4 regions of the Aliivibrio sp. A6 genome follow, and region 1 is predicted to be linked to each of the others. Evidence: predicted binding sites of a transcription regulator. Region 1 holds the regulator's gene; each other region holds the start of a gene.
The links. The regulator PurR, encoded in region 1, represses purine synthesis genes. The targets are predictions, from matches to a motif close to TNANGNAAACGTTTNCNTNA.
Positions count from the first base shown of each region.

Region 1 (8,207 bases):
CTGAGGGTAATAGCGTTGCACATCAATTGAATTGATATAAGTCATCTGAGCGATTGCATCAGACAGCACGATATCTGCATTTTCTTTGTAGCTTTTTAGTTTATTAAATTGTGCATCCGCATTGGTTACTAATGACATATATTTAGCCGCATAAGAACCTGAAGAGAACATTGAGTACTCTTCATTAATTAAACCTGGCTCTTTTTCGATTTCTAAGAAAATCTCTTTCGCTTCTAGCCATTCATCCATCATAGAGGCATAAGTAGACTCTGAATAAATTTGGAACTCAGAGACAGAATCAAACGTCGTTTTATCCAGTGAATATTGCTTCTGAAGTGCATCAAATGTTGCTATTGATGGCGTATTTCTATTCTGTTCAACCGAGACTGCTGAGGTTTCCCCACCAGTACTTTGACAACCCACCACACCAACTAATGCTGAGGCAATCACTGCCACTTTGAAATATTGTTTCATCCTAAACCTATTAATAATTATGTTTGAATAGACAAGCGCAAGCACTCTAGGCTTATTTTATTATAAAAAACATTTTTAATCAGCTTTTCTTATAGATGAGTCACTAATTACATTGACAACTAAATAGGCAATAAAAAAGCCACTCAAATTCTGAGTGGCTTTTGATAAAATAAAAATAACTTAGGAGAGGTTAATCTCCTGCAAACATATAGCCTTCGCCATGAACAGTAACAAAAATTTGTGGATTTTTAGGGTCCATTTCCATTTTTGCACGCATTCTACGGATCAATACATCAATTGTTCTGTCATTTGGCGCATCTACTCGATGACTTATCATATTCAAAATACGCTCACGTGATAGAACGGTATTAGGATATGACGACAGCGCAACTAACAACTCATATTCTGCTTTTGTTAATTTTACTGGCTCACCATTATTTGATAATGCTCGACGTTGAATATCAAATGTCCACTCGCCAAAACGAACTACATTTGATTCATCTAACTCTGCCGGTTCATTAGCTAATGACATACGCCAAAATAAGTTTTTAACTCGGACTAAAAGTTCACGTAGCTCAACAGGTTTTGTGACGTAATCATCAGCACCCATTTCCAAGCCTACAATTCGATCAATACTATCAGTTCGTCCTGTAACAAGAATAATACCAATATTAGATTGGCTACGCAGTTCGCGTGCCAACAATAAACCATCCTCTCCTGGTAGGTTTATATCAAGCATAATTAAATCAACTTTTTGTTCAGCCAAAATAGTTCGCATTTCTGCACCTGTTTCAGCCTCGCTCACTTGATATCCCTCGGCTTCAAAATAGCCTACAAGTTTAGAGCGAGTTACCACTTCGTCTTCAACAACTAAAATGTGATAGCTCATAATTTTCTCTTTTTATGGTTATTTGGATGGTTCTTATCTTATTCTATTCATATTTTGTAATAATGCCAATTTTCAATTGATATATCTGTGATTTGTTTGATTCAAAACAAATCTTAACCAAAATTCGGCTTTAATCTTTACATATATATTTATACACGCTGTTAATGATAGGTGCTATTCCTTTTCACACTTATCCAGTACAATTCCCATATAAATTTTTTGGAGTGACGAATACATGAACGAATTGACTGCATTTAACGAACAACGCGCTGAAATTTACTGGTGGTTATCAAGTTTATTAACAAGCGAATTAACCGCAGAACAATTAGAAGAATACAATAGCTTTGAAGTTCGTACATTTTTATCAAACTTAGCTGAAACCGCAGAATTATCTAGCTCAGTGAGTGCTCTAATTGAAAAGTTAAATCAATTACAAAAACGTGAAGACGCACAACTTGAACTTTCTGCCGACTTTTGCCAAGCTTTTTTAGGTTCAGATAAAAGCAGTGCCCTACCTTATGCATCACTATACCTTGATAAATCAGGTCTTTTGAATGCAAAACCAGCACAAGAAATGCGTGCACTATTAGAGAAATATAACATCGCACAAAAAGCTGAATTTAATGAGCCTGCCGATCACATTGCCATTGAACTTGATTTTCTTGGTAATTTAATCGTAATGACAAACCAACAAGCTTCTGAAGAAGAATTTGAAGCTTACATGGCCGCTCAGTTAAACTTCATTAATGAGCAACTCTTATCATGGACACCACGCTTTAGCCAAATCTGCCAAGAGCGAGATGAGTTCGGCTTCTACGCAGCGGTTACACATTTCTTAGTGACGTTCTTACAGTTAGATGCTGCATTCCTTACTGGTGAGTAATTGAGTCACTCATTTTGATGATATAAATTAACAAGTACGTGATATAAATCAGATTACAACTAGAATTTATGAAATCAATAATTGTTTGCACTATACTTTACCTATAGTATGTGTACGCAAACGATAAAATTAAAACATTAAATAAAAGCCGCATTTTTAGCGGTTTTTTTCATTTATCAGGGCCTATTTATCTTCCATCAGTTCTTTAAAAGAGCAACACCTATTTTGTTGGAACATAAATAGCCCCTTATTTAACTATGTTAAGGCTTAAATATGGCTACAATTAAAGACGTTGCAAAATTAGCAGCGGTATCAACAACAACCGTATCTCACGTAATAAATAAAACTCGCTTCGTTGCTGAAGCAACACAAAAACGCGTGTGGGAAGCTGTCGACGAATTAAATTACGCACCAAGTGCCGTAGCTCGTAGTTTAAAATGCAACACAACACGAACTATCGGTATGCTAGTAACGCAATCATTCAATCCTTTTTTTGCAGAAGTAATGCACGGTGTTGAAAATTACTGTTACAAGCAAGGCTACACATTGTTTATGTGTAATACCGAAGGTGATCTAGAAAAGCAAAAACATTACATCCGTATGCTGGCAGAGAAACGAGTAGATGGCTTACTTGTTATGTGTTCTGATCTAAATGAGCAACTTCTTGCTCTTCTTGAGAAAAACACTGAACTACCTATGGTTATCATGGACTGGGGCCCAGACAGCCCACACACAGATAAAATCATTGATAATTCAGAAAAAGGTGGTTACTTAGCGACTAAACATTTGATTGAAAAAGGTCATACTGAAATCGCATGCATTACTGGTCAAGCAGATAAGGCAACGTGTAATGAGCGAATCCATGGTTTTAAACGTGCGCATGAAGAGGCAGGATTAGCCTTTAATCCAAATTGGATTTTAGAAGGTGATTTTGAATGTGCTTCTGCAGCTAAAGCGATAGATAAACTAATCGCAATGGACAAACAGCCAACGGCTATATTCTGTTTCAATGACATTATGGCATTAGCCGCGATTAGTCGAATTAAACAGTCTGGTTTACGTGTACCTGAAGATATCTCAGTGATTGGATATGATAATATTGAGTTATCTGCTTATTTCTCTCCACCACTCACTACAATTCATCAACCTAAGCGAAGAGTCGGAAAAACCGCGGTTGAAATTTTATTAGAGCGTATAAAAGATAAACATCACGAGCGTCGTATTTTTGAAATGCAGCCTGAAGTAGTATCTCGAAATAGTGTTTTTGATAAGACTAAATAATAAAGTTTAAATTTACAAAACAAGAACAATCAACGTCATTCTCAAGGAAAAGTTGAACCAACTTAACAAAAATGACGTTAATTTTATGGAGCAAGATCACATTTTTTGATTTTTTTTGGTCTCTTGACTTATTGATTGCTATATCATCATCCAAAGTCACGAACAGGGCAAACTGTGCGAAAGTGCAGGACGCAAAGCTTCCGGCCTAAGTTTTATATAGGGTAGCGGGGTTGCCGATGGCAAGTATTCTTTTATGCATTGTTAATTTTTACTTTAAAATAACAATTCTATATTTTGAACTTGCTACTATTTCCTCGGGCTCAGTTGTTTAGTGACATAGACTTACTAACCGAGAATTATTGCAATGGATAAACCAGTACTAAAAGAATCACTCCGTCTCCTCTCCTCTCTAGGAAAGATCACTTCACGTTCTATGTTTGGTGGTTTCGGTATATTTATCGACAGCACTATGTTCGCACTTGTCGTTCAAGATAAGCTGCATTTAAGAGCAAGTGATGACACTATCAACTTATTTAAAGAGCAAGGATTTGAACCATACGTTTATAAAAAACGTGGTTTTCCTGTCGTGACCAAATATTTTGCAATTTCAGCAGAATGTTGGGAAGAACCTGATTCAATCTTATTACAAGCGGTTATCGCTCTAGATGTCGCTAAAAAAGATAAAGAAAAACAGAAATCAGAAGGTCCATCTCGAATTAAAGACCTACCAAATTTACGATTAGCAACAGAACGAATGCTTAAAAAGGCAGGTATTAATACTGTTGAAGAACTTCGTGATACAGGGTCAGTTAACGCATACAAAGCCATTCAACAAACGCACTCTAGCAGTGTGAGCGATGAATTACTTTGGTCTCTTGAAGGTGCTATAAAAGGCACTCACTGGTCTGTTATTCCATCAGCGACCAGAGATGAATTAAGAAAGCAACTATAGATTAACTCGCTGTTATTACCAATTTTATACCAATCTACATAAGTATTTGATCATTCTTGCTTGTTAAAATCGATTATATCTGCGTTATAAATTTTGTAATTAGAACCACTAGTTACTGTAATTTATGCCTTGCTCTAATCGATTTTTCCTACGCAATTATCTGATCAACTATTTATCCAGAATGGTATTACTTCTAAATAGATGGTGAACCTAATCTGTTGGTTCATCATCTACCTGCATCATAAAATCAGTTATCCAACCAATCATTAAAATCATCAACCACGAGACCATCACAGAGGTAGGTACCTCGAACTTGGGTGAAATAATTAAGGTGGCAAATGCTATAACCGGTAAAAGCCATGACAGCATAGTAAGCCAATCACGATACTTTGAGCTACCAACACTCTGTAAACAAACAATAAGACCAGTAATAGACAGAGCTACCAATGCCGCATGTTGCAAGCCACCTATCCATAATGGAACGACCAAAACCAGAGGCCACCACGCATTTCGATTCACTGGTTTCCAACTTCTCGCCGCTACCCAAACTAAAATAACACTGATAATCTGAATCAATGTTAAAGACGCAGCCCCTTCTAATTTGCCTTCATACTGCAACGCCATTATTCCAGCTTCCATCGCCACCACTACTGCAATAATAAAAGCGATTAAATGGATACTTTTTCGTCGTGAAAAGACCACCATCAACAATGGAAATAGAGTCCAAACAGAGATAGATAACGATAAAGGCTGCTCACTTAATGTCCAACCAAATAGCGAAATACCACTCACTAACACCCAAGTAGCCACGCCCCCTAGAGGAATTAACCACAGCATTGGAATAGCCAGAGCCAACAAAGGAAGTTCACCTCCGCTAATCCCAAAAGCCAATACGCCAACAACAACAAGTAGAATACTTAATATAATTGATAATACAGTCAAAACCATCTTCTCCCTCCTTGGTATCAAGCGGTTTACTTTGTTACTATTTCAGTTTAGCGGTAATAATTAGCTTTATCACTGACTCACCTCACTTTTCTAAGATAATACTTATCTGAATTGGCACGCATTAAGGTATTCATTTCAATGGACGAATTTGCTCAAAATATTTATACAAATCTATATTATGTGCCAAAGGGCCGAGTGATTACTTATGGACAACTTGCAACATTGGCAGGCTTTCCTAATCATTCTAGACACGTAGGAAAAGTATTATCACAACTGCCAAAAGAGACGCAATTACCATGGTATCGAGTTGTTAATGCTCAAGGGAAGATATCATTACAAGGTGGGAGATTTGAAAGACAGAAGCAATTACTTGAAGAAGAAAATATATTAATAAAGGATAATGGAAGTGTTTCAAACTTTAAACAAGTAGTTATGCCTTAAAACACAACTACTTAATTTTATATACTACTTTTCAAAATTATTGACGAACGCCTTTTAGCATTAGGTCTTGTTGCATAGTTTTTGCTTCATCAGTAATAACGGCGTAGTTAGTATCTGTTGTGAAACGTAATTTACCATCCACTTTGATTGTTGCGCGTACAGAGTAGCTATGGTTTGCTTGAATATCTGCTGTATCAAACTCTAAAGAATAATCAAATGGAGAGGATTTTTCTGCTGCCTCAAAAGTTTGCTCAGAAATCGTTTTTGATGGTGCATCAGCTAATGACACATCAGCCAGTGTTACTGTAATAACCGCATTTGCAGGCAATGCAATGCGCTCACGGTAACCAACACTACCCGTGACTACTTGTGTCTCAACCACTTCAATTACGTCAGTATTTGCAGCATCAGTTTGAGTTACTTCCTCTTGAACCACCACTTCTTGTTTTACCGTTTCTTTTTCAGATTTATCTGTTGAATTACAGCCAACCATTGTAATCCCTGTAGCCACCGATAACGCCACCAATAATGATTTTTTCATTTTATTCTCTCTTTGTTATATATTTTGATAAAAACGACATAAATATAAACCTAATATATTAAACTGTCTTCTCATCGGCTCTATCTTTGACAGAAAACTAACTCAACGACCGTAAAATCACACGGTCCTGATGTTATCTTGACCAAGTTAACATATTGTTTAACTTATTGAACTCAAACTGAATCTACCTCACAATAGAATAATTACGTTACTGGTACTAAGGCAAAGAAATGAATAAAGCATTAAATGAGTTATTGACCCTCCTACAGCTAGAACAATTGGAACAAGGTTTATTCAGAGGGCAAAGTGAAAACCTTGGTTTGCCGCAAGTTTACGGTGGTCAAGTCATTGGCCAAGCGCTTTCAGCTGCTCGTTACACCGTAGATAACGCAAGAACGGTACATTCTTTTCATAGCTACTTTCTTCACCCTGGTGACCCAGAAAAAGCGATCATTTATGATGTTGAAAATCTAAGAGATGGTCGAAGCTTTAGTACTCGTCGTGTTAAAGCCATTCAAAACGGCCGTCCAATTTTCTATTTAACCGCTTCTTATCATGGTGATGAACCTGGTTTTGAGCACCAATCATCAATGCCTGACATTGCTGGCCCTGAAAACTTTGCTTCAGAAACACAATTAGCAGAAGCCATTAAGCACGTACTTCCACCAGCGGTTCAGAAAATATTTTGTGGCGAAAAACCGATTGAAGTTCGCCCTGTTAATATCGTTAATCCATTAGCACCTAAAAAAGCAGCACCAACACAGCATTTATGGATCAAAGCAAACGGTGATTTGCCAGATAACCAATTAATTCATCAATATTTATTAGCTTACGCTTCTGATTGGGGATTTTTGCCAACAGCATTACACCCACATGAAGTCAGCTTATTAACGCCAAATTTCCAAGTTGCTACGATTGATCACTCAATGTGGTTCCACCGCCCATTTAAAATGGATGAGTGGTTGCTTTACTCTATTGAAAGCACCAATGCGAGCGGCTCTCGAGGCTTAGTTCGTGGGGAGATATTTAATCAGAAAGGTGAGCTTGTAGCGTCTGCAATGCAAGAAGGTGTTATGAGAATGAAGAAAAAATAGGCCATTTATCCCAAATAGCGCAGGTCTGGTATTACTCCTGACCTGCGATAACAAAGTAATTTAATTACGGGAAATCTATAATGGTAGCTCTGTTGTATACTTCAAAGGTTCCATTGCAAATGTACTGGTAACATTCGAGATCCCATCAACACTATTCACTAATTTTTTATAGAAACCATCAAAGGCTTTCATGTCTTCTGATAACACTTTCATCATGTAATCATACTCACCTGCCATTCGATAAAATTCCATCACTTCAGGAAAATCAGAAACCGTATCAACAAATTTGTTGTACCATTCTTGTGAGTGATTTGAGGTTTTAATCAAAACAAAGGCATTAAAACTTAACCCTAATTTTTCTGGATTAAGCAAAGCCACTTTCTTTTCTATTACCCCTTCTTCTTCTAGCCTTTTTAATCGTTTCCAGCAAGGTGTCGTGGTTAAATTTACGGCCTCGGCTAAATCATGTAATGAGATAGTGCTGTCTTTTTGCAGTAATGAAAGTAAGGTCGTATCCACCTTATCTAGCTCATGCTTTCCCATAAAACCTCACAATAGAAAAATTTTCTCTTTTATAGTCATAATGCAGTAAATATAGCAAAGTTTTTCTCAACATACAGAGGTAAATTAATCACATCGCTACTATTTGCATTGAGAATATTAAGGAAAGCATTATGTGTACAGATCATGATTGGATTAACAAC
Region 1 covers NZ_JARACR010000036.1:15,862-24,068, forward strand. The annotation lists gene PVK70_RS16445 (hypothetical protein) at 1-474, opposite strand, end outside; gene torR (two-component system response regulator TorR) at 665-1,363, opposite strand; gene torD (molecular chaperone TorD) at 1,599-2,246, shown strand; gene purR (HTH-type transcriptional repressor PurR) at 2,520-3,527, shown strand; cyclic di-GMP riboswitch class I at 3,684-3,765, shown strand; gene PVK70_RS16465 (TfoX/Sxy family DNA transformation protein) at 3,892-4,479, shown strand; gene PVK70_RS16470 (hypothetical protein) at 4,690-5,427, opposite strand; gene PVK70_RS16475 (MGMT family protein) at 5,566-5,868, shown strand; gene PVK70_RS16480 (YbaY family lipoprotein) at 5,906-6,409, opposite strand; gene tesB (acyl-CoA thioesterase II) at 6,640-7,503, shown strand; gene PVK70_RS16490 (Lrp/AsnC family transcriptional regulator) at 7,579-8,046, opposite strand; gene PVK70_RS16495 (PLP-dependent cysteine synthase family protein) at 8,178-8,207, shown strand, end outside.

Region 2 (8,207 bases), on a different contig from region 1:
CTGCGACTATGGGTGGCTTAATGGTTGCTGGATTTGTTTATGTCATTTTAGGCGCCGTGATTAAAGTGAGAGGCGTTGCTTTTATTCATAAATTACTGCCTCCAGTGGTTGTTGGTCCGGTCATCATGGTTATTGGTTTAGGGCTTGCGCCAACAGCTGTAAATATGGCTTTAGGTAAAACGGGCGATGGTGCATTTCAATTAGTTGATGGGCAACTTGCTTTCTGGATTGCGGCGGCTTCATTATTTACCACTATTGCAGTGAGTGTTTTCTCTAAAGGTTTTTTCAAACTGCTGCCAATCCTCTCTGGCATTATTGTTGGTTATTCTTTAAGTCTTATTTTTGGCGTAGTCGATTTCACTCCAGTTCATCAAGCCGCTTGGTTTGCACTGCCTAATTTCACGTTTCCTGAATTTAATATTAATGCCATTCTGTTCATGATCCCGGTAGCAATTGCACCAGCCGTTGAACACGTTGGTGATATGTTAGCTATCTCAAATGTAACCGGAAAAGATTATCTTAAAAAACCAGGATTACATCGCACAATCACTGGTGATGGCGTAGCAACAATGGCCGCATCATTAATTGGTGCTCCACCAAATACAACTTACAGTGAAGTAACTGGTGCGGTTATGCTAACTAAAGCGTTTAATCCAGTAATAATGACGTGGGCGGCGGTATGTGCCATTGTTCTTGCTCTGGTTGGTAAATTAGGCGCAATGCTCCAAACTATTCCAGTACCCGTTATGGGCGGGATTATGATTTTACTGTTTGGCTCGATTGCTACTGTTGGTTTAAATACTCTTATTAAAAACCAAGTCGACCTGCATAAAGCACGCAATCTTACCATTGTTGGTGTAACGCTTGTGTTTGGTATCGGTGGTATGGCGGTAGGTATTGGTGACTTTAACCTTCAAGGCGTAAGTCTGTGTGGTATCGTTGCGATTGCGCTTAATTTAATTCTTCCTAATGATTTAGGCGAAAGCCATGTTGTTGATAACGCACAAATGGAAGAAGATAAATAATTCTAGGTAAAGAAAAGGCTTGATGATTAATTCATCAAGCCTTTTTTTAATTCTTCATTTCTAGTTTCTAAACTAAATTATTTAGTACCGAAGATCTTATCACCAGCATCGCCAAGACCAGGTACGATGTAACCTTTATCATTTAGCTTTTCATCGATAGCCGCAGTGTAAAGCTCTACGTCTGGGTGTGCTTTTTCTAGCGCTTCAATACCTTCTGGAGCAGCAACAAGTACAAGAACTTTAAAGTGCTTACAACCTTTCTCTTTTAAAAGATCTAGCGTAGCAATCATAGAACCGCCAGTTGCTAACATTGGGTCGACAACAAGAGCAATACGCTCATCGATGTTAGAAGCCAATTTATTAAAGTACGGTACTGGTTCTAATGTTTCTTCATCACGGTAGATACCTACAACACTGATACGTGCGCTTGGAATGTGCTCTAAAACACCATCCATCATGCCAAGACCTGCACGAAGAATTGGTACTACTGTTACTTTTTTGCCTTTAATTTGGTCAACTTCAACAGGGCCATTCCAGCCATTGATAGTTACTTTTTCTGTTTCAAAATCTGATGTTGCTTCATACGTTAGTAGGCTACCTACTTCTGTTGCTAATTCACGAAAACGCTTAGTGCTGATTTCGCCTTCACGCATTAAACCAATTTTGTGTTTTATTAGCGGATGTTTTACTTCAACAACTTTCATTTCTGACTCCAGATACTGATACATTAATCAAACCTTCTAATTATACATAATTTTGAATTGAAAAATGACGTTATAAGAAAATATTTTATACCTCGTAAAAGCATTTACCGAACTTATTATTTTTTATTACAAAATTTATGCAATTTTCCTTACGCAAACGTTTCCCTTTTTACATTGTGCTGTTAGAATGGCGCGGATTTTTGAAATCCAACCTATGGCGAGGACACCTCCGTGAGCGACAACAAAACTTCTCTTAGCTACAAAGATGCTGGCGTAGACATTGATGCTGGTAATGCACTTGTTGATCGAATTAAAGGCGTAGTGAAACGCACTCGTCGCCCAGAAGTAATGGGCGGCATTGGTGGTTTTGGTGCGTTATGTGAACTTCCGACTAAATACAAGCAACCTCTTCTTGTTTCTGGTACTGACGGTGTTGGTACTAAGTTGCGTTTAGCATTAGATTTAAACAAGCATGATACTATCGGTATCGACTTAGTTGCTATGTGTGTTAATGACCTGATTGTTCAAGGTGCAGAACCACTGTTCTTCCTTGATTATTATGCAACAGGTAAACTTGATATTGATGTAGCAGCTGAAGTAGTCACCGGTATCGGTGAAGGCTGTATTCAAGCAGGTTGTGCATTAATCGGTGGCGAAACCGCTGAAATGCCAGGCATGTATGAAGGCGAAGATTACGATGTTGCTGGATTCTGTGTTGGTGTTGTTGAAAAAGAAGACGTTATCGACGGCACAAAAGTAGCGGCTGGTGATGCTCTAATCGCAGTAGGATCAAGCGGTCCACACTCAAATGGTTACTCATTAATTCGTAAGATCCTTGAAGTATCAAATGCCGATCTTAACGAAGAACTGAATGGTAAAACTATTGCCGCTCACCTAATCGAACCAACAAAAATCTACATTAAATCAGCACTAAAAATGATTGCTGAGCATGATATTCATGCCATCTCTCATATTACCGGTGGTGGTTTCTGGGAGAATATTCCACGCGTACTTCCAAAAGGAACAAAAGCCGTTGTTAATGGCAACAGCTGGGAATGGCCTGCAATCTTCAACTGGCTACAAGAAAAAGGGAACGTTGATACTTACGAAATGTACCGTACCTTTAACTGTGGTGTTGGACTGGTTATCGCGCTTCCAAAAGATCAAGCAGAACAAGCTGTTGCTCTACTGAATGCTGAAGGCGAAAACGCTTGGGTAATTGGTGAAGTTGCCGCAGCTGAACAAGGCGAAGAGCAAGTAGAGATCCGCTAATCGATTTCAACAAACTTTGAACTCGTTCATAAACAAAAAATAAAAGGTGATCAATTATTCGATCACCTTTTTTATATCTGCCATTTGTGCTCGAATGGTCGATATTAATATTAAACAGAATAAGATAATTATAATGAAAAATATTGTTGTATTAGTCTCAGGAAGTGGAAGCAACCTACAAGCATTTATCGATGCTTGTGGTGGCAACATTCCAAACGCTCATATTAGCGCCGTCATTTCAAATAAAAGCGATGCTTTTGGATTACAAAGAGCCATTAATGCTGGTATTAATGTTCACTCATTAAGTGCAAAAGGATACGAGAATCGCGAGAAGTACGATCAAGCCTTAGCGACTCTTATCGATCTTCATCAGCCTGATGTGATTATTCTTGCCGGTTTTATGCGTATTTTAAGTGAAGATTTTGTGCTTCGCTATCAAGGGAAAATGCTGAACATTCACCCTTCTCTTTTACCAAAATACACTGGGCTACACACTCATCAACGCGCAATTGATGCTGGTGATAAAGAACATGGCACCAGTGTTCATTTTGTTACTCCTGAGTTAGATGGTGGCCCTGTCATACTACAAGCGAAAGTGCCAATCTTTGAAAATGATACTGCAGAAGAGGTGGCATCACGCGTACAAGCTCAAGAGCATGTAATCTACCCAATGGTGGCTAAGTGGTTAGTTGAAGAACGATTGATAATGCAAGATGGTAAAGCTGTCTTAGATGGGAACGTATTGGGACCGTCAGGATTAGAGACAGAATAATATAAAAATGCCCATCGATATTATCTATCAATGGTATTTTTTATATAACGTTTACGCATTAATTGGGCATTCCGATGGTGGTGGCGCCATTTCTGGTACCGTATCGTGATTGCCTGCAATCAATTCTCCAAAATGAAACAACGCGTACTCGCCAACTTTCATTTTGTGCCACTCTTCATTATCTGTTAATGGACGAGTTACAACGACAGAAACCACATCATTTGGGGTCGTTTCTTTATGAAAATCAATTGTGACATCTTCATCAATCAAGGACGCTTGGCCAAAAGGTGCACGTCTTGTGATCCAATGTAAGTTATTCGAGCAATAAGTCATTAAATACTCACCGTCGCTCAAAAGCATATTAAATACGCCTAATCCTCGAAGGTGATCGCAGCACTCAGAGACAAACTCAAACATTAGCATCATATCTTGCGGCGGCTCTGGGTATTTATCCTCTAACTGATTTAATAACCAGCAAAAAGCACGCTCACTGTCTGTTTCACCCACAGGTCGAAAACGTCCTGTCGACAACTCATCAAACCCAGTCAACTGACCATTATGAGCAAACGTCCAATACTTCCCCCATAACTCTCGCGTAAAAGGGTGTGTATTTTCTAGGTTAACGTCACCGCGATTTGCTTGTCGAATATGACTGATAACCGCTTTACTTTTGATAGGGTAATCTTGAACAAGTTTCGCTATCTTTGAATGGCAGCTTGGTTTTGGGTCTTTAAATGTGCGAAATCCTTTCCCTTCATAAAAAGTAATTCCCCAACCGTCACGATGCGGGCCGGTATTGCCACCACGCTGAACTAAACCTTTAAAACTAAAACAAATATCGGTTGGTACGTTTGCACTCATTCCGAGTAATTCACACATATTTGCGCTACTCCTTTATTCGCAATCAAGCCAACATCAAACAGTTATAAGCTCGACATTGGCTTTCGATGAATTATTTTTCCATTTCTTTTTCAATTAATTGAATCACGATATGGATAATTTTAATGTGGATTTCTTGGATACGATCCGCATAGCCAAAGTGAGGAACGCGAATTTCCACATCGGCTAAACCAGCCATTTTTCCGCCATCTTTGCCAGTAAGCGCAATGGTTTTCATGCCTTTTTCTTTAGCCGCTTCGATGGCTTTTAAGATATTACCTGAATTGCCTGACGTCGATAAACCAAATAAAACATCGCCTTTAGAGCCTACTGCTTGAGTGTAGCGAGAAAAAACATGGTCATAACCAAAATCATTACTCACACACGATAAATGGCTTGGATCTGAAATCGCAATCCCTGGGTAACCTGGACGATTTTCACGGTAACGCCCTGTTAACTCTTCAGCAAAATGCATTGCATCACAGTGAGAGCCACCGTTACCACAAGACAATACTTTACCGCCTTGTTTAAATGAATCGGCAATGGTTTTGGCAGCTAACTCAATTTGAGCAAGGTTTTTATCATCAGCTAAAAAGTCATTCAGTACTTGAGCGGCTTCTGTTAATTCAGAACGGATCAGATCTTGATAAGACATAGGATACTCTCTTTTATTATGTTCCCTAATTTGGGGTTGTTCTCAGTGTACCTATCCCACGAAATCTTTAAAAGAGATCCTCCCTATATTTCTTCTACTCGCCTATAAATTCCTCCCTATTTCTCTAAAAAAATTAGATATCAAGCAGTGAAAAAAACAGATTGTTTATTAATTACTCAAGCTGGATCACTTTTTGACCATTATTGTTATTTACTTTTTATTAACATTAGCACTACACTTACCTTAACTGGTTAGACCTCTTATCAGATAGTATTCCAACAATAACATTACGACCGAGTATCGTAATCACCTCTGTTCCTACAAACAGAGCAGCGCCGGAAAAGGAGAATCACATGGCCCTGACACTATTAGCAACTGTAATCGCACTTGCTGCATTAAGTTACCATCGACAATCTTTGCGAACTGCAACCTTAGTAACCGCAGGGATCCTTGCCGTCAGTTCAGGGCTAGGTTACGCCGGCCCTATTACATGGGCTGTTTTCTTAGCTATTTCGGTACCATTAAATATTCCTTCAATAAGGCAATCCCTCTTCAGTAATAAAGCATTGGCTATGTTTAAAGGCGTAATGCCTGAAATGTCACAAACGGAAAAAGATGCGATTGAAGCAGGAACTGTTTGGTGGGAAGCTGAGCTATTTAAAGGTAACCCTGATTGGAAATTTCTACATAATATTCCCAAAAATACCTTATCAGCTGAAGAACAAGCCTTTATGGATGGTCCTGTAACTGAAGTGTGTCGCATGGTAAACGACTATGAAGTAACACATGAACTTGCCGACTTACCTCCTGAAGTTTGGCAGTATCTGAAAGACCATAAGTTCTTCGCCATGATCATTAAGAAAAAATACGGCGGTTTAGAGTTTTCTGCGTATGCACAGTCTTGTGTATTACAAAAATTGACCAGTGTCTCTGGTGTACTTTCTATTACCGTTGGTGTGCCTAACTCATTAGGGCCAGGAGAACTACTGCAACACTATGGTACAGAAGATCAGAAAAACCATTACTTACCTCGCTTGGCTGAAGGCAAAGAGATCCCATGTTTTGCGTTAACAAGTCCTGAAGCGGGCTCTGATGCGGGATCTATTCCTGATTTTGGCATCGTAACCAAAGGAATGTGGGAAGGCAAAGAAGTTGTCGGCATGCGCATTACTTGGAATAAGCGTTACATCACGCTTGCGCCTGTAGCTACGGTATTAGGCCTAGCATTTAAGCTTCAAGATCCTGATGGTTTATTAGGGAATAAAAAGAACCTTGGTATTACCTGTGCGCTTATCCCTACAAATTTAGAAGGCGTGAAGATTGGTCGTCGTCATTTCCCTCTTAATGTGCCATTCCAAAATGGTCCAACCCAAGGTAATGATCTGTTTGTTCCATTGGATTACATTATCGGTGGTGAAAAAATGGCAGGACATGGTTGGCGTATGCTGGTGGAATGCTTGTCAGTTGGCCGCGGTATTACGCTACCATCAAACGCAACAGGTGGTGCAAAAACAGCAGCCCTTGCAACAGGTGCTTATGCGCGAATTCGTCGTCAGTTCAAACTACCGATTGGTAAAATGGAAGGGATTGAAGAGCCATTGGCACGTATGGCGGGTAACGCTTACATGATGGATGCTGCAAGTAACCTAACGGTAGCTGGTATCGTTCAAGGTGAAAAACCATCGGTTATCTCTGCAATTGTAAAATACCACTGTACTCATCGTGCACAACGTATTGCCATTGATGGAATGGACATTGCTGGCGGTAAAGGGATTTGTTTAGGTAACTCAAACTTTTTGGCTCGAGGTTACCAAGGATCTCCAATTGCAATTACGGTTGAAGGTGCAAATATTCTGACTCGTTCAATGATCATTTATGGTCAGGGCGCGATTCGCTGTCACCCTTACGTACTCGAAGAAATGGGTGCGGCTTATTTAGAAGATAAACAAGCTTCTCTTGAAAAATTTGATGCTGCCGTATTTGGCCATATTGGTTTTGGTATCAGCAACTTTGTTCGCTCACTGTGGTTTGGTTTAACTGATGGTCGTGGTTCTAAAGCCCCATTTAGTGATGAAACAAAGCGTTATTATCAACAAGTAAACCGCTACAGTACTAACCTTGCCTTATTATCAGACATTTCAATGGCTGTACTAGGTGGTAGTTTAAAACGTCGTGAGCGTATGTCTGCTCGTCTCGGTGATGTATTGAGTCAACTTTATTTAACGACATCAACATTAAAACGCTTTGATGATGAAGGCCGTCAAAAAGAAGATTTAGCGTTAGTTCATTGGAGTGTTCAAGATTCACTACACCAAGCAGAGCAAGCAATTGATGGGCTGCTGTCTAACTTCCCTAACCGATTTGTTGCAGGTGCAATGCGTTTTATCCTATTACCGACTGGGTTACGTCGTCAGCGTCCAAGTGACAAACTAGACCATAAACTGGCTCGTATTCTTCAAGAACCATCAGGTGCACGTAGCCGAATTGGTCGCGGGTTATTCTTGGAAGCAAGCCGATTTAATCCAGTAGGAAAAATGGAAGAAGCATTAATTGATATCTTAACTGCTGAGCCCATTTATGACCGAGTATGTAAAGAATCAAAACAACGCCTACCATTTATGCAGTTAGACCGTGTTGCTAAAGTCGGTTTAGAACTAAACATTATCTCGGATAAAGAGGCGCTTTTACTACGTAAAGCCGAGAAAAGTCGTTTAGCAACAATTAGTGTTGAAGACTTTGATCCAAGCGAACTTATTGTAAAACCTCAAACGAATGAATTTGAGCACAGTAAAATAGCGTAATAGATTGACCTTAATAGATAGCAAAAGGCCAGAGTCACTACTCTGGCCTTTTTATTTTAACCTATTTTAATTTTAAGCTGTAAGTGAACTATTCAAGTT
Region 2 covers NZ_JARACR010000004.1:38,038-46,244, forward strand. The annotation lists gene PVK70_RS03605 (uracil-xanthine permease family protein) at 1-1,025, shown strand, start outside; gene upp (uracil phosphoribosyltransferase) at 1,103-1,729, opposite strand; gene purM (phosphoribosylformylglycinamidine cyclo-ligase) at 1,961-3,001, shown strand; gene purN (phosphoribosylglycinamide formyltransferase) at 3,135-3,773, shown strand; gene PVK70_RS03625 (class II glutamine amidotransferase) at 3,825-4,652, opposite strand; gene lpcA (D-sedoheptulose 7-phosphate isomerase) at 4,726-5,307, opposite strand; gene fadE (acyl-CoA dehydrogenase FadE) at 5,661-8,108, shown strand; gene PVK70_RS03640 (hypothetical protein) at 8,181-8,207, opposite strand, start outside.
Region 2: purM (phosphoribosylformylglycinamidine cyclo-ligase) is a predicted target of PurR. The motif match lies at 1,879-1,898, and genes of this name have one in related genera.

Region 3 (8,207 bases), on a different contig from region 1:
CGACGTTATACGTTACGTTAGAACCATGTCCTATGTGTGCTGGTGCGATTGTGCATAGTCGTATTAAGCGTGTTATTTTTGGTGCATCAGATATGAAAACAGGCGCATCTGGCAGTGTGATTAATTTATTTACGTCAGCAACCGCATTTCATTTTGTAGAGTGTGCTTCTGGAGTGATGGAAGAAGAGTGTAGAGCACAGCTACAAGCTTTTTTTAAACGCAGACGTAAAGAGAAAAAAGAAGAGCGAAAGTTACAGCGGGAAGCTGAATTGAAAAATCAGATGATGGAATAATCTAGAAGATAAAGTAAATGTAAGAGAGGGCAAATTGAATTATCGCAATTTGCCTTTTTACTGTGTGCGCATAAAAAACGCTTGCCTAAAGATTATCGACAAGAGAACGGTTCACCTTCATCAAACAGTGACATAGCATAAGTTCGTTGACGATGAAGCACTTTCTTGTGGTTATTTAACAGCTTACGTCGACGTTGAGTACTGCCTTTTAGTGAGGTACTTGGTTTAAGTTTTCTTCTATTAGAGAGCATAGGCTCCCCCTTAATTTAACGAATAAAAATTAAAGTACGTTTAATACCAATTCCAGTAATTATCTGATCATTATTACTGGTTAAATCACTTAGTAATTTCGTTAAAAATTTTTATTGTAGAATAACTACTTATAAGAATTTTTGCCTTATTCTTAAGCGATTTTCCTGCGTAATAAATAGATCATTTAATTAATTACATTGGTATAACTTTAATTGGCATGATCTTGAGAACAAGTAACTCAGAGTATGTGTTAATTGTTACCGTAACATGAACATGCCATTTAGTAAGTTTTTTTAACAATTTTTATTACCAGCAAATAGAAAGTTATTTGCTAGATGTGGCATTATACCAATCTACATAAGTATTTGATCATTCTTGCTTGTTAAAATCGATTATATCTGCGTTATAAATTTTGTAATTAGAACCACTAGTTACTGTAATTTATGCCTTGCTCTAATCGATTTTTCCTACGCAATTATCTGATCAACTATTTATCCAGAATGGTATTACTAATCGTCGCAGCTGCAGAAGAAAGTGGCACATCAATTACGGTTAAATCTTCAACCGTAATTTCTTCTTGGATCAACTTGTTTGCTTGTTCTTGTTCATAGCCAATAATACTTTGGTAATAACGGCGAATGTTCTCTACATAATTCTGAGCTTCATCACCACGAGCAAAACCATAGCGAAGGTACTTGTAATAACGCTTTTGACGTAATAGTGGCAGGTTATCTTTAACATCTGTCCAAGAGTCAGGATCTCCACCTAAACGTTGAGTTAGACGTCTTGCATCCATCATATGTCCAAAGCCTATATTGTATGAAGCAAGTGCAAACCAAATCTTCTCATGTTCAGTAATTGAGTCAGGAACCCGCTTTACAATTCTGCGTAAATATTCAGCGCCACCACGAATACTCTGTTCTGGATTTAAACGGTTTTTAACACCAACAGATTGGGCCGTTGGTAGTGTTAACATCATCATGCCACGAACGCCTGTTGGGGATTTTGCAAGAGGATTCCAATGAGACTCTTGGTAAGAAAGAGCAGCAAGGAAACGCCAATCAAAGTCACCTGCGTATTTTTTAAATAGTGGTTCCCATTTTGGCAACTTACTTTCTAGTGCTCGAATAAAAGCACGAGTGTCGACATAATCAAACGACTCAACATGACCAAAGTATTTCTCTTCAAGAAGCGCTAGTTTGCCACTCTCTTTTAACTCACCAAAGAATTCAATGAGTAGGGCTTGTAAGCTGTCATCTTCTGTTTGTTGTATAAACCATGCAACGGGTTGATCTTCCGTTAATTCAAAAGCGACAGCCAATTCAGGATGAATACGTTGTGTCAGTGATAATTCAACAGAATCAGCGATCGTGTAGTGTATTTCGCCAGTCGCTACTTTTTTTAGTAACTCGCTAACATCAGTATCCGCTTCAGTATGCCACTCTAATTTCGGGTGCTTTTCTTTAAGCTTTGTTACCGTACCCTCAAAACTTGAATCTTTAACAATGGTGATATTTTCATCAAGTTGAGTTAGGTTTTTGATATTACGAGGGCGCCAGCTGCCTTTTTTATATACCACTTGTTGGCTGACATAGTAGTAGACAGGTCCCGGACGAAACTTTTGTAAGCGTTCAGGGGTAATTGTCATATTGGCCGCGATAATGTCGACTTCATTACGCTCTAACGCAGGAAACAAGCCTGAATAAGTATATGCAGGGGTGATCTCGAGTTTGACTTCTAGTTTTTCAGCAAAGGCTTTTGCCAGATCGTAATCTAGTCCGGTTGGGCCATTAGAACCAATGTAATAAGAGAGTTGGTTATTTAACGTACTGACTCGTAAAACACCACGTTCCCTGATTTGCTCTAGCTTTGTTTTTGGTTCTGATTCTACTTGGCATCCTGTAAGGGTGAAAACCAGTGTAGAAATGACAAGGCAAGATTTTAGAAGACGATGATATGGGATGCGGCTCAAGTCAGAATGCTCTTTTAAATAAGTAAGGCGTAGTTATATCAAATGGCATATCAAGAGGCAAAAGCACGGTAACAAATTACAACAATTATTAGAGATTGAGACAGTTTATTTTTCCTTACGCCTGTTTTTTGCGCAATAATTTTAAATTTAAAGGTCATTTACACTTTTTTCAAAAAAAACACGCAAACGGTTGCTTTTGGTGTTACTTCACAAAACAAAATCCTTTATAATGCGCTCGCAATACCAGAGGTAACATCGGCATAGTCACTATGAGTTATGAATAATTAATCGAGTTAACTATTTTTAACTACATGAAACTATTCCAATATTACCTTTAATTCATTGCCAAAGAGACCTAAGTACATGAGAATTTTGCGTGGTTCACCTGCTCTATCTGAATTTCGTGTTAACAAGCTACTTGAGCTTTGTCGCGAGCTAAATTTACCTGTTACTGGTATTTATGCTGAGTTTGCACACTTTGCTGATCTAACGGCGGACTTAGATGCGTCTGAAGTTGAGAAGCTAGAAAAATTACTGACTTACGGTCCAACGATTGAGGAGCATGAACCTGAAGGTTTATTGCTACTTACTACCCCTCGCCCAGGTACTATCTCGCCTTGGTCTTCAAAATCTACTGATATTGCTCATAACTGTGGCCTAGCTACAATCGCACGTTTAGAGCGCGGTACTGCTTTTTATATAGAAACGTCTGAAACGCTTTCTGAACTTCAATTAGTTGAACTTAAAGCCATTCTCCATGATCGCATGATGGAAGTGGTATTTACCGATTTTGAATCAGCGTCAGCATTGTTTGCTGTGGCAGAACCTGCGCCATATGCAGAAGTTGATCTATTAGCCGGTGGCCGTAAAGCGCTTGAAGACGCAAACGTTACCCTAGGTCTTGCTTTAGCAGAAGATGAGATTGATTACTTACTTGAAAGCTTTACTGAAAAGCTAGGTCGTAACCCAACAGATATCGAATTAATGATGTTTGCACAAGCGAACTCAGAGCATTGTCGCCACAAGATCTTTAACGCGGATTGGACTATCGATGGCGTTAAGCAAGAAAAATCATTGTTTAAAATGATTAAGAACACCTTTGAAGTGACCCCTGATCACGTATTGTCGGCTTATAAAGATAACGCAGCGGTAATGACCGGTTCTGAAGTCGGTCGTTTCTTCCCAGATCCAGAGACTCGCCAATACAGCTACCATCAAGAGAAAACACACATCTTGATGAAAGTTGAAACGCACAACCACCCAACCGCAATTTCTCCTTGGCCGGGCGCATCTACAGGTTCAGGCGGTGAAATTCGTGATGAAGGCGCAACGGGTATTGGTGGTAAGCCAAAAGCCGGTCTTGTTGCTTTCTCTGTATCTAACCTTAAGATCCCGAACTTCGTTCAACCTTGGGAAACTGATTTTGGTAAGCCAAGCCGTATCGTTACTGCTTTGGATATCATGCTTGAAGGTCCTCTAGGTGGCGCAGCATTCAACAACGAATTTGGTCGTCCAAACCTACTTGGCTACTTCCGTACTTACGAAGAGAAAGTAAACTCTCACGCAGGTGAAGAAGTGCGTGGTTACCACAAACCAATCATGCTAGCTGGTGGTCTTGGTAACATCCGTGACGAGCATGTTCAGAAAAAAGAGATCCCAGTCGGTGCAAGCCTAATTGTTCTTGGTGGTCCTGCGATGAACATCGGCCTTGGTGGCGGTGCCGCTTCTTCAATGGCATCAGGCCAATCAGCAGAAGATCTTGATTTCGCTTCAGTACAACGTGAAAACCCAGAGATGGAGCGTCGTTGTCAGGAGGTTATTGACCGTTGTTGGCAGCTAGGTGATGCGAATCCAATCGCATTCATCCACGATGTGGGTGCGGGTGGTATCTCGAACGCACTTCCTGAGCTAGTAGACGATGGTGAGCGTGGCGGTATCTTCAACCTACGTGACGTACCAAACGATGAGCCGGGCATGAGCCCACTTGAGATCTGGTGTAACGAATCTCAAGAGCGTTACGTAATGGCGGTTGCTGATAAAGATATGGCCACGTTTGATGCGATTTGTAAGCGTGAGCGTGCACCATACGCCGTGGTTGGTAAAGCAACAGAAGAGCGTGAACTTAAACTTGAAGATTCACACTTCGACAACACGCCAATCGACATGCCAATGGACATCCTATTAGGTAAAACACCTAAGATGCACCGTGACGCGACAACGCTAAAAGTGAATAACCCTGCGATTGATCGTTCTGGTATTGAAATGAACGAAGCGGTTGACCGTGTTCTTCGTCTACCAACAGTCGCTGAGAAAACCTTCCTTATCACTATCGGTGACCGCTCGGTAACAGGCCTTGTGGCTCGTGACCAAATGGTTGGTCCATGGCAGGTTCCAGTTGCAAACTGCGCAGTAACAGCGGCAAGTTACGACTCTTACCACGGTGAAGCAATGTCTCTTGGTGAGCGTACGCCAGTGGCACTACTAGACTTTGGCGCATCGGCTCGTCTAGCGGTTGGTGAAGCAATCACAAACATCGCTGCGACCAACATCGGCGATATCAAACACATTAAATTGTCGGCGAACTGGATGTCTCCAGCTGGTCACCCAGGTGAAGATGCCGGTCTTTACGAAGCGGTAAAAGCAGTTGGTGAAGAACTATGTCCAGCACTGGGCTTAACTATCCCTGTGGGTAAAGACTCAATGTCGATGAAGACTCAGTGGGAAGAGAACGGCGAGCACAAAGAAGTCACGTCTCCGCTATCTCTGGTTATCACTGCGTTTGCACGTGTTGAAGACGTTCGTAAGACGATTACGCCTCAACTTCGCACCCCTGATAACCTTGAAGGACTAGGCGACACTTCACTAGTACTTATCGACCTAGGTAACGGCAAAAACCGTCTAGGAGCAACGGCTCTAGCGCAAGTTTACAAGCAGCTTGGTGACAAGCCAGCAGACGTAGACAATGCAGCACAGCTAAAAGGTTTCTACGAAGGCGTTCAAGCACTTGTTGCTAACGATCAAGTTGTGGCTTACCACGATAAAGGCGACGGTGGTTTATTCGTAACGCTAGCAGAAATGGCATTCGCAGGTCACTGTGGTGTTAATGCAAACATTGAAGCGCTGGGTGAAGACACGCTAGCAGCACTATTCAACGAAGAACTAGGTGCGGTAATCCAAGTTCGAAACGATGACCTAGATGCTGTTCTTTCTACACTTGCTGCAAACGGTCTAGAAGCGTGTTCACACGTCATTGGTTCTGTTGAAGACTCTAACGAACTAGTGATTAAGTCTGGCGAGTCTGTAGTCATTGAACGTAACCGTACTGAACTACGTACTATCTGGGCAGAAACGACACATAAAATGCAAGGTCTACGTGATAACCCAGTATGTGCTGATCAAGAACACGAAGCGAAGAAAGACAACTCAGACCCAGGTCTGAACGTAAAACTAAGCTTTGACGTGAACGAAGACATTGCAGCGCCATTCATCAACGCTCCTATGATAAATAAGGGCGCTAAGCCTAAGATGGCAATTCTACGTGAGCAGGGTGTTAACTCTCACGTTGAAATGGCAGCAGCATTCGACCGTGCAGGCTTTGAAGCAACTGATATTCACATGAGCGACATCCTAACGGGTCAAGCGGTACTAGAAGAGTACAACGGTCTTGTGGCTTGTGGTGGCTTCTCTTACGGTGACGTACTGGGCGCTGGTGAAGGTTGGGCTAAATCGGTTCTGTTTAACGACTCTACGCGTGATCAATTTGAAAACTTCTTCAAGCGTGAAGATACCTTCTCTTTAGGTGTGTGTAACGGTTGTCAGATGTTGTCTAACCTGCGTGAACTTATCCCTGGAGCTGAATACTGGCCACGTTTTGTTCGCAATGAATCTGAGCGTTTTGAAGCTCGTTTCAGCCTCGTTGAAGTTCAGAAGTCTGATTCTGTATTCTTCAATGGCATGGAAGGTTCTCGTATGCCAATCGCAGTTTCTCACGGTGAAGGCCGCGTAGAAGTGCGTGACAACGACCACCTAAACGCGATTGAAAACTCAGGTACGGTTGCTCTACGTTACGTTGATAACAACGGTAACCAAACGCAGCAATACCCGAATAACCCGAACGGTTCGCCAAACGCTATCACTGGTTTAACAACGACGGATGGCCGTGTGACTATCATGATGCCTCACCCAGAGCGTGTATTCCGTACGGTTGCTAACTCTTGGTCTCCAGAAGGTTGGGGCGAGAATGGTGCTTGGATGCGCATGTTCCAAAATGCACGTAAGAATGTGGGTTAATTGAGCAATAAAGAATAGAGTCTTAATCCTTATAATCAGTTAGTTATCACGATTTTTTAAAAATGTGATTAAAATCTGAAAAATAAATAAGCACTCTGTTCTATAATAAATAAAAGAGTTGGGTAAAGACGGCTTTTTTAAATAAAACCGCTGAAGTTTAGGCTTCAGCGGTTTTTTTGTTAGAATAGCTTTTTACTTTATCTGTTGGAACAAACAATGAAAAATTCGCACGTAACGATTGGCTTGAGTAATCCTAAAAGCCCGACAAATGTTGGTGCAGTAATGCGTGCAGCGGGCTGCTATCAAGTTGATGATGTTCGCTATACTGGTGAGCGATATGATCGTGCCGCTAAGTTTCAAACGGATACTAAAAAAGTGGCTAAGAAAATCCCATTAACGAGCGTAAATTGCTTATTGGATGATTTACCAAAAGACATGAAGGTCGTTTGTGTTGAGTTAGCTGAAGGTGCAACGTCGCTTCCTGAGTTTGTACATCCAGAAAAAGCAATTTATGTGTTTGGCCCTGAAGATGGTTCGATTACACAACAAGTTGCTGATCGCGCCGATCATGTGGTTTATGTTCCAACCGTTGGATGTATGAATCTAGCTGCTACAGTCAATGTGCTGTTATACGACCGATTAGCAAAATCAGTGGACATTGTTAAAGGGGATGAGTTAATCCGCAGTAGTCGCGATAATCGCAATCATTTGGTCGTAAAAAAATAAGACTTACTTCTCTTTTAAAGTACTTATAGATTGACATCTTTTTGATGCATTTTTGGCTAGATGTGTTCTAATAGCGGGCATTAAAGGGAATGCAGATATTAACCTGCAGTTATAGATGGATTTTCTAATAATGATCTATCCCTTAACTATCGAATTCTAGGAAATAAAAATGGCAAAATTTGATTACCGTATTGTAGAAAAACGTAACGCTTGGGCTGCTGAAATTACGCGCCAAGTAACTTCTCGCAGAACGGTTGTATCTAAGCGTCAGCTTGGTTTTGAAACTGAAGCAGAAGCAGTTGAATGGGCAGAGAAAGAGCTTGTTGAATTTGCTAAAACGCAAGCGGTTCGTAATGATCGTAAAGCGGAACAACGTAGCGAAAAAGAAGAAATGATCGCACGTAAGAGAGAAAAAGCAGCGGCACAAAAAGCTGAATATGAAGCAGCTCGTGATGCAGAAGAAGACGAATACGACTTCGACGAAGAGTAATTTGTCATCACAGAAATGTGATTGAAAAACAGATACCATAAAATGGCAGTTATTCGTAACTGCCATTTTTTATGTCTTTATATCAATCTACATAAGTATTTGATCATTCTTGCTTGTTAAAATCGATTATCTGAACAACTACTTATCCAGAATGGTATTAATAAAGTAAAATTACTCATGATAG
Region 3 covers NZ_JARACR010000009.1:84,079-92,285, forward strand. The annotation lists gene tadA (tRNA adenosine(34) deaminase TadA) at 1-293, shown strand, start outside; gene PVK70_RS07650 (hypothetical protein) at 386-544, opposite strand; gene mltF (membrane-bound lytic murein transglycosylase MltF) at 1,033-2,517, opposite strand; gene purL (phosphoribosylformylglycinamidine synthase) at 2,881-6,807, shown strand; gene PVK70_RS07665 (RNA methyltransferase) at 7,024-7,533, shown strand; gene PVK70_RS07670 (DUF3622 domain-containing protein) at 7,703-8,023, shown strand; gene PVK70_RS07675 (GreA/GreB family elongation factor) at 8,201-8,207, shown strand, end outside.
Region 3: purL (phosphoribosylformylglycinamidine synthase) is a predicted target of PurR. The motif match lies at 2,696-2,715, and genes of this name have one in related genera.

Region 4 (8,207 bases), on a different contig from region 1:
ATGGAAATAGTCCTATTTATTCTATCGTTTTAAAATTAAAAAACTTACGTTTAAATTTTTGCAAACGTTTGCTCACAACTCTTGCTATTGTATCAATAAACATGGTCATCAACAAACGTAAAAAGCGGGAATGATTAGATTCCCGCTTTTAAATAATTATGCTTTAGCACGCTCTTCAAGCATTGCTACTGCAGGAAGTACTTTACCTTCAACGAACTCAAGGAATGCACCGCCACCTGTAGAAATGTAAGAAACGTCAGCTTTGATACCGAACTTATCGATAGCTGCTAGCGTATCACCACCACCTGCTACAGAGAAACCTTCAGAATCAGCGATTGCTTTAGAAATACCCGCAGTACCTGCTTCAAAGTTTTTGAATTCAAATACGCCAACTGGGCCATTCCAAAGAATTGTTTTTGCGTTGCTGATGATTTCAGCAAGAGCAGCTGTTGAATCTGGACCAAGGTCGAAGATCATGTCGTCGTCTTGTACTTCAGAAACGTGCTTGATTTCAGCTTCAGCGTTTTCATCAAATGCTTTTGCACATGCAACATCAGTAGCTACTGGGATTGCACACTCTTTCATTAATTTTTGAGCAGTCTCAACTAGGTCAGCTTCGTATAAAGACTTACCTACATTGTGGCCTTCAGCAGCGATGAATGTGTTCGCGATACCACCACCAACAACAAGTTGGTCAGCGATTTTAGATAGAGACTCAAGAACAGTCAGCTTAGTAGATACTTTAGAGCCACCAACGATAGCAACTAATGGACGAGCTGGGTTGTCCATTGCTTTACCAAGTGCTTCAAGTTCAGCTGCTAGAAGAGGACCAGCACACGCTACAGGAGCGTTCATGCCAACACCGTGAGTAGATGCTTGTGCACGGTGAGCAGTACCAAATGCGTCCATTACGAAGATGTCACATAATGCTGCGTATTTTTTAGAAAGCTCTTCTTCGTTCTTCTTCTCGCCTTTGTTAAAGCGAACGTTTTCAAGAACAACTAGCTCACCAGCGTTTAATTCAAGACCATCTACGTAATCTTTCGCTAGTTTAACGTCACAATCTAGTGCGTCATTTAAGTAGTTAACTACAGGAGCTAGAGAGAACTCTTCGTTGTACTCGCCTTCCGTTGGACGACCTAGGTGAGAAGTAACCATTACTTTAGCGCCAGCTTCCAAGCAAAGCTTGATAGTTGGTAGAGATGCAAGGATACGAGCATCAGAAGTTACTTTACCATCTTTAACTGGTACGTTTAGGTCAGCACGGATAAATACGCGTTTACCTGCAAGTTCCAGGTCAGTCATCTTGATTACAGACATGTTTTGTCCTCTCAATTAAATAATAAAAAGTTTTCAAGCTCGGCATCATTGCCAAACCGATTAAATTCTTACTGCATTATTCAGTAAATAGGGATGGAGTTCACTTTTTTCAAGGTGAAAATTAATCTTTTTTCTCTTTCCATCACAAATTGTTTGATTGATGCTTTTATTTTCTCATTACTAATGCGGTATCTAACATCCGATTAGCAAATCCCCACTCGTTATCGCACCAGACTAGCATTTTAACTAAATGCCCATTACTCACCCTTGTTTGCGACCCATCGACAATGGCGCTATGGGGATCATGATTAAAGTCGATAGAAACAAGCGGTGCTTCAGTATAGTCAACAATGTTATGTAATGTACACCGAGATGCGTTAACAATGGTTTGATTTATGTCATTAACTTTCACATTTGTATTAATTGTTACACTTAAATCCATCGCGGTGACATTTACTGTCGGCACTCGCACGGAAATCGCTTCAAACTTGTTGGAAAATTTCGGAAATATTCGCTCAATACCTTTATGCAATTTAGTATCAACAGGAATAATTGATTGGCTTGCCGCTCGAGTTCGACGCAAATCAGAGTGATAAGCATCAATCACTTGCTGGTCATTCATAGAAGAATGGATAGTGGTAATGGTGCCAGAATCAATCCCAAACGCATCATCAATGGCTTTAATCACAGGAATAATACAATTGGTGGTGCAAGAGCCATTCGACACAATTCGGTGCTCTGGTAATAATGTATCGTGATTCACGCCATAGATAATTGTGTTATCTAAATCAGTACCACCAGGATGAGAAAACAGAACTTTTTTAGCGCCTGCTTCGATGTGCTTTTCACCATCCGCTTTAGATCCATAAACCCCTGTACAGTCCAAAACCAAATCAACACCTAATGATTGCCACGGCAAAAGAGAAAGATCCGCTTGATGTACGATTCTAATCTTATCTTGAGAGCCATCAGGGAAATCGATATAAAGATATTCTTGATCATGAGTGACTTTATGGGCAAAGCGTCCATGCGTAGAATCGTACTGAAGAAGATGAGCCATGCCTTCTGGCTGCGATAATTCATTAACCGCTACCACTTCAATTTGATCGCGTTTACCACTTTCATACAACGCGCGAAGTACGCTACGCCCAATTCGACCAAATCCATTTATCGCCACTCTCAACATAACGCTTTGTTTCCTCAATTCCATTTAAGGCTATTGTACCCTTTTCCATTATACCATTCTGGATAAGTAGTTGTTCAAATAATTGCATAGGAAAAATCGATTAGAGCAAGGCATAAATTACAGTAACTAGTGGATCTAATTACAAAATTTATAACGCAGATATAATCGATTTTAACAAGCAAGAATGATCAAATACTTATGTAGATTGGTATTATCTCTTAAAGGATCAAAAAAGCGAAGCCACCTTTCGATAACTTCGCTTTCAATTTTATGTATGACTTATCACTAAATTAAGCGAATGCTTTTATTTAATTAAGCCAAAAGCTCTTTTGCTGTGTTTACTACGTTTTCTGTAGTGAAACCAAACATTTTGAATAGCTCATCAGCAGGTGCAGATTCACCAAACGTTGTCATACCTATGATCTTGCCACCGAAACCAACGTACTTGTACCAGAAATCAGCAATACCCGCTTCAACAGCGATACGCTTAGTTACTGATGATGGTAAAACCGCTTCACGGTACGCTTCGTCTTGTTTATCAAATGCATCAGTAGATGGCATAGAAACAACACGTACTGATTTACCTTCAGCAGTCAGTTGAGCCGCAGCTTCAACCGCTAGTTCGACTTCAGAACCTGTTGCAATAAGGATAAGCTCAGGTTGGCCTTCACAATCTTTTAGGATGTAAGCACCCTTAGCAATGTTTGCTACTTGCTCTTGTGTACGCTCTTGCTGTGCAAGGTTTTGACGAGAGAAGATTAAAGAAGAAGGACCATCTTTACGCTCGATAGCCAGTTTCCATGCAACTGCAGATTCAACTTGGTCACATGGGCGCCATGTGCTCATGTTTGGTGTTAGACGTAGAGAAGCAATTTGCTCAACTGGTTGGTGAGTTGGGCCATCTTCGCCAAGACCGATAGAGTCATGCGTGTAAACTTGGATGTTTTGCACTTTCATCAGTGCAGCCATGCGCATTGCGTTACGAGCGTACTCCATGAACATTAGGAAAGTTGCGCCGTACGGTACGAAACCACCGTGCAGAGCAATACCGTTCATGATCGCCGTCATACCAAACTCACGCACACCGTAGTGAATGTAGTTACCAGAGAAATCTTCAGCAGTTAGAGACTTAGAACCAGACCACATAGTTAGGTTAGAAGGCGCAAGGTCAGCAGAGCCACCCATGAATTCAGGTAACATAGCACCAAACGCTTCTAGTGCATTTTGAGAAGCTTTACGTGAAGCGATATTTGCAGGGTTCGCTTGAAGATCTGCAATGATTGCCGATGCTTTTTCTTCCCACTCTGCAGGTAAATCGCCATTTACACGACGCTTGTATTCAGCTGCAAGCTCAGGGTATGCCGCTGCATACGCATCAAATTTAGCATTCCAAGCTGCTTCTTTTTCAGAACCCGCTTCTTTTGCATCCCACTCAGCAGCCACGTCTGTTGGAATTTCAAATGCGCCGAACTCCCAGCCTAATGCTTTCTTAGTTGCTGCAATTTCATCAGCACCTAGTGGAGCACCATGACAGTCGTGTGTACCTTGCTTGTTTGGAGAACCAAAGCCAATCACTGTTTTAGTACAGATCAACGTCGGACGAGGGTCCGCTTTTGCTGCAATAATTGCAGCGTTGATTGCATCAGCATCGTGACCATCAACCGCCGGGATTACATGCCAGCCGTACGCTTCAAAACGTTTAGGTGTGTCATCAGAGAACCAACCTTCAACTTCACCATCAATAGAAATACCGTTGTCATCCCAGAAAGCAACTAGCTTACCAAGACCAAGAGTACCCGCTAAAGAACACGCTTCGTGAGAGATACCTTCCATTAAACAACCGTCGCCCATGAACACGTAAGTGTTGTGGTCAACGATATCATGGCCTTCACGGTTAAATTGCGCTGCCAATGCTTTCTCAGCCATTGCCATACCAACACCGTTTGTGATGCCTTGACCTAATGGACCAGTCGTTGTTTCGATACCTGGTGCATAACCGTACTCAGGGTGACCTGGTGTTTTAGAATGCAACTGACGGAAGTTTTTTAAGTCTTCGATAGAAAGGTCATAACCAGAAAGGTGAAGCAGAGAGTAAATCAGCATTGAACCGTGACCATTAGAAAGAATGAAACGGTCGCGATCAGCCCACTCTGGATTCTGTGGGTTGTGATTTAGGTGGCTACGCCATAATACTTCAGCGATGTCTGCCATACCCATAGGTGCGCCAGGGTGACCAGAATTTGCTTGTTGAACACCATCCATGCTTAAAGCGCGGATTGCATTTGCTAGATGTTTACGTGAAGACATGCCTGCTCCTGAAAATTCGAAGGACTATATGTTTATTGAGCTAGTTAACTCTTGACTGGCTAACTCATCGTTATGAATTAACCTAAATTTGCAGGTCCGTATTGTCGCAAAGGCTTATCTGCACTGCAAACGATTACTTATAAAATAAAGCGCTTTTTTTCACGATTTTGAAAGAAAACCTTGTTTGCTGAAGTAAATCCCATGTTCAGACGCAAACGATTGGTTATGTCTTATATTTATTTTCTTCTATGAAATGAGTTGTAATTAATCAATATTCCTCTATTATAGCCGTCTAGATGGAAAAACGCCTACACTGTTATACGTATAGACTTATATAGATTGTGGGTATTTTTAGAACTTATTATTTATAGAAGTGGAGCTCCCTTATGGCTAAGCACCTATTTACCTCTGAGTCTGTATCAGAAGGTCATCCAGATAAAATTGCCGACCAAATTTCAGATGCAGTACTTGATGCGATCTTAGAACAAGATCCAAAAGCTCGTGTTGCTTGTGAAACGTACGTAAAAACGGGCATGGTTATGGTCGGTGGTGAAGTAACTACTTCTGCGTGGGTTGATATCGAAGAAATCACTCGTGAAACCGTTCGTGATATCGGTTATGTTCATTCAGATATGGGCTTTGATGCGAACTCTTGTGCAGTATTAAACACAATTGGTAAGCAATCTCCTGACATCAACCAAGGCGTTGATAAAGCCGATCCAAAAGAACAAGGCGCGGGCGACCAAGGCATCATGTTTGGTTACGCAACAAACGAAACACCTATCTTAATGCCTGCTCCAATTACTTACTCTCACCTACTTGTTAAAAAGCAAGCTGAAGTACGTAAGAGCGGAAAACTGGATTTCTTACGTCCAGATGCAAAATCTCAAGTAACATTCCAATATGACCAAGGTAAGATTGTTGGTATTGATGCTGTTGTTCTTTCAACACAACACTGTGATTCAGTAACCACTCCAGATCTTCGTGAAGCGGTAATGGAAGAGATCATCAAGCCAGTACTTCCTGCAGAATGGTTAAATAAAGAGACTAAGTTCTTTATTAACCCAACAGGTCGCTTTGTTATCGGTGGCCCAATGGGTGACTGTGGCCTGACTGGTCGTAAAATCATCGTTGATACTTACGGCGGCGCAGCTCGTCACGGTGGCGGTGCATTCTCTGGTAAAGATCCATCAAAAGTTGACCGTTCAGCAGCATACGCAGCACGTTACGTAGCGAAAAACATTGTTGCTGCAGGCATGGCTGATCGTTGTGAAATTCAACTTTCATACGCTATCGGTGTTGCAGATCCAACATCAATCATGGTTGAAACCTTTGGTACTGAAAAAGTATCTCACGACATCATCATTGAAGCGGTTCGTCAGCACTTCGACCTACGCCCGTACGGCCTACAAGAAATGCTTAACCTTCTTCAGCCAATCTACAAGAAGACGGCAGCATACGGTCACTTCGGTCGTGAAGAGTTCCCATGGGAAGCAACAGATAAAGCAGACATCCTTCGTGATTTCGCAGGCATTAAGTAAGCATTAATTACTTATCCCTGAATTTAAAAGGGAGCTTCGGCTTCCTTTTTTGTTTTCTAGCCCCATATACTCTTTATAATTACCTTGGTATTAAAACTTATACCATTCTGGATAAGTCGTTGTTCAGATAATTGCTTAGGAAAAATCGATTAGAGCAAGGCATAAATTACAGTAACTAGAGGATCTAATTACAAAATTTATAACGCTGATATAATCGATTTTAACAAGCAAGAATGATCAAATACTTATGTAGATTGGTATTAAATACTAAAAATAAAGAGATTCAATGACACCACTTCAGCAAGCATCCATAGCTAAAGCTCAGCAATGCATTCAACAAGCTTCTACTTTTTTTAATCGCCCTTTTTCTTTACCAGAAATTAAATTTACTCAGCGTGGAAAAATCGCAGGGACGGCTCGCCTTCAAGGTTGGGAAATTCGTATTAACCCTGTTTTATTAGAAGAGAATCAACACACCTTTATTAATGAAGTGATCCCTCATGAAATCGCTCACCTAATCACATTCAAGCTATATGGTCGAGTGCGCCCTCACGGCAAAGAGTGGCAAGGTGTGATGAATCAAGTTTTCAATTTACCAGCAAGAACCACGCACAGCTTTAGTGTTGATTCGGTAAAGGGAAAAACCTTTCCTTATCGTTGCAAATGCACAACACACGAACTTACTGTTCGCCGTCATAATCGAGTTCAACGTAAAGAAACTCAATACCTCTGTAAAGCGTGTCAGTCCCCACTAAAATGGATTAAACCTCGCTCATAGCGGTATGAATGTACATATTTCAGCTGTTTTTTATCCTAGTAATTAATTTATCTATAATGCGAATTAACAATAGGCTACCCTTACTGTATTAATATAATAATCAGTAGGTTTACCATGACATTAATTCGCTTAGTTATTAGCATCATCGCGATAACTTTCAGCTTCAATGCACTTTCAGCTCCCCCTTCCTCATTTTCTAAAGCTAAAAAACTAGCCGTGAAAATCTATCTTGATCACCCAACTTCTTTCTATTGTGGCTGTGACATTACATGGAAAGATAAAAAGAAAGGTATTCCTGACTTACAAAGTTGTGGTTATGACGTTCGTAAACAAGAAAAGCGTGCTAGCCGCATCGAGTGGGAGCACGTAGTCCCAGCTTGGCAGTTTGGCCATCAACGCCAATGCTGGCAAGATGGTGGACGCAAGAATTGCACCCGCAAAGACAAACAATTCAAAATGATGGAAGCTGACTTACACAACTTAGTTCCAGCCATTGGCGAAGTGAATGGTGATCGTTCTAATTTCCGTTTTTCACAATGGAACGGTAATAAAGGGGCCAATTATGGGCAATGTGCTTTTAAAGTTGATTTTAAAGGCCGTGTAGCAGAGCCGCCAGCACAATCTAGAGGTGCCATTGCTCGTACTTATTTATACATGAATAATGAATATCGTTTTAATTTATCCAAAGCACAGCGTCAATTAATGGAAGCGTGGAATAAACAATACCCTGTCTCAGCATGGGAATGTGAGCGTGATAAACGTATTGCTAAAATTCAAGGTAACCATAACCAATTTGTCTATAAAGCCTGTATGAAATAACATAGACTAACTTAGAGGTTGAAAAAGCAACCATTAACCTCCATCCTTAAATGTAAGATAGTTAAAGAAAAGTAGACCATGAGAATACCAAGAATCCATCATCCCGAACTGCTTCCTTCACAAGGAAAAATTAATTTAAGCGATGATGCAGCTAACCATGTTGGCCGCGTTATGCGAATGAAAGAAGGTGAAGCCGTATTACTGTTTGATGGCAGCGGTGCTGAGTTTCCTGCTGTAATTACTTCCGCATCAAAGA
Region 4 covers NZ_JARACR010000002.1:157,227-165,433, forward strand. The annotation lists gene fbaA (class II fructose-bisphosphate aldolase) at 1-2, opposite strand, end outside; gene PVK70_RS01790 (phosphoglycerate kinase) at 157-1,320, opposite strand; gene epd (erythrose-4-phosphate dehydrogenase) at 1,487-2,506, opposite strand; gene tkt (transketolase) at 2,819-4,813, opposite strand; gene metK (methionine adenosyltransferase) at 5,200-6,354, shown strand; gene PVK70_RS01810 (SprT family zinc-dependent metalloprotease) at 6,641-7,132, shown strand; gene endA (deoxyribonuclease I) at 7,247-7,951, shown strand; gene rsmE (16S rRNA (uracil(1498)-N(3))-methyltransferase) at 8,030-8,207, shown strand, end outside.
Region 4: metK (methionine adenosyltransferase) is a predicted target of PurR. The motif match lies at 5,021-5,040, and genes of this name have one in related genera.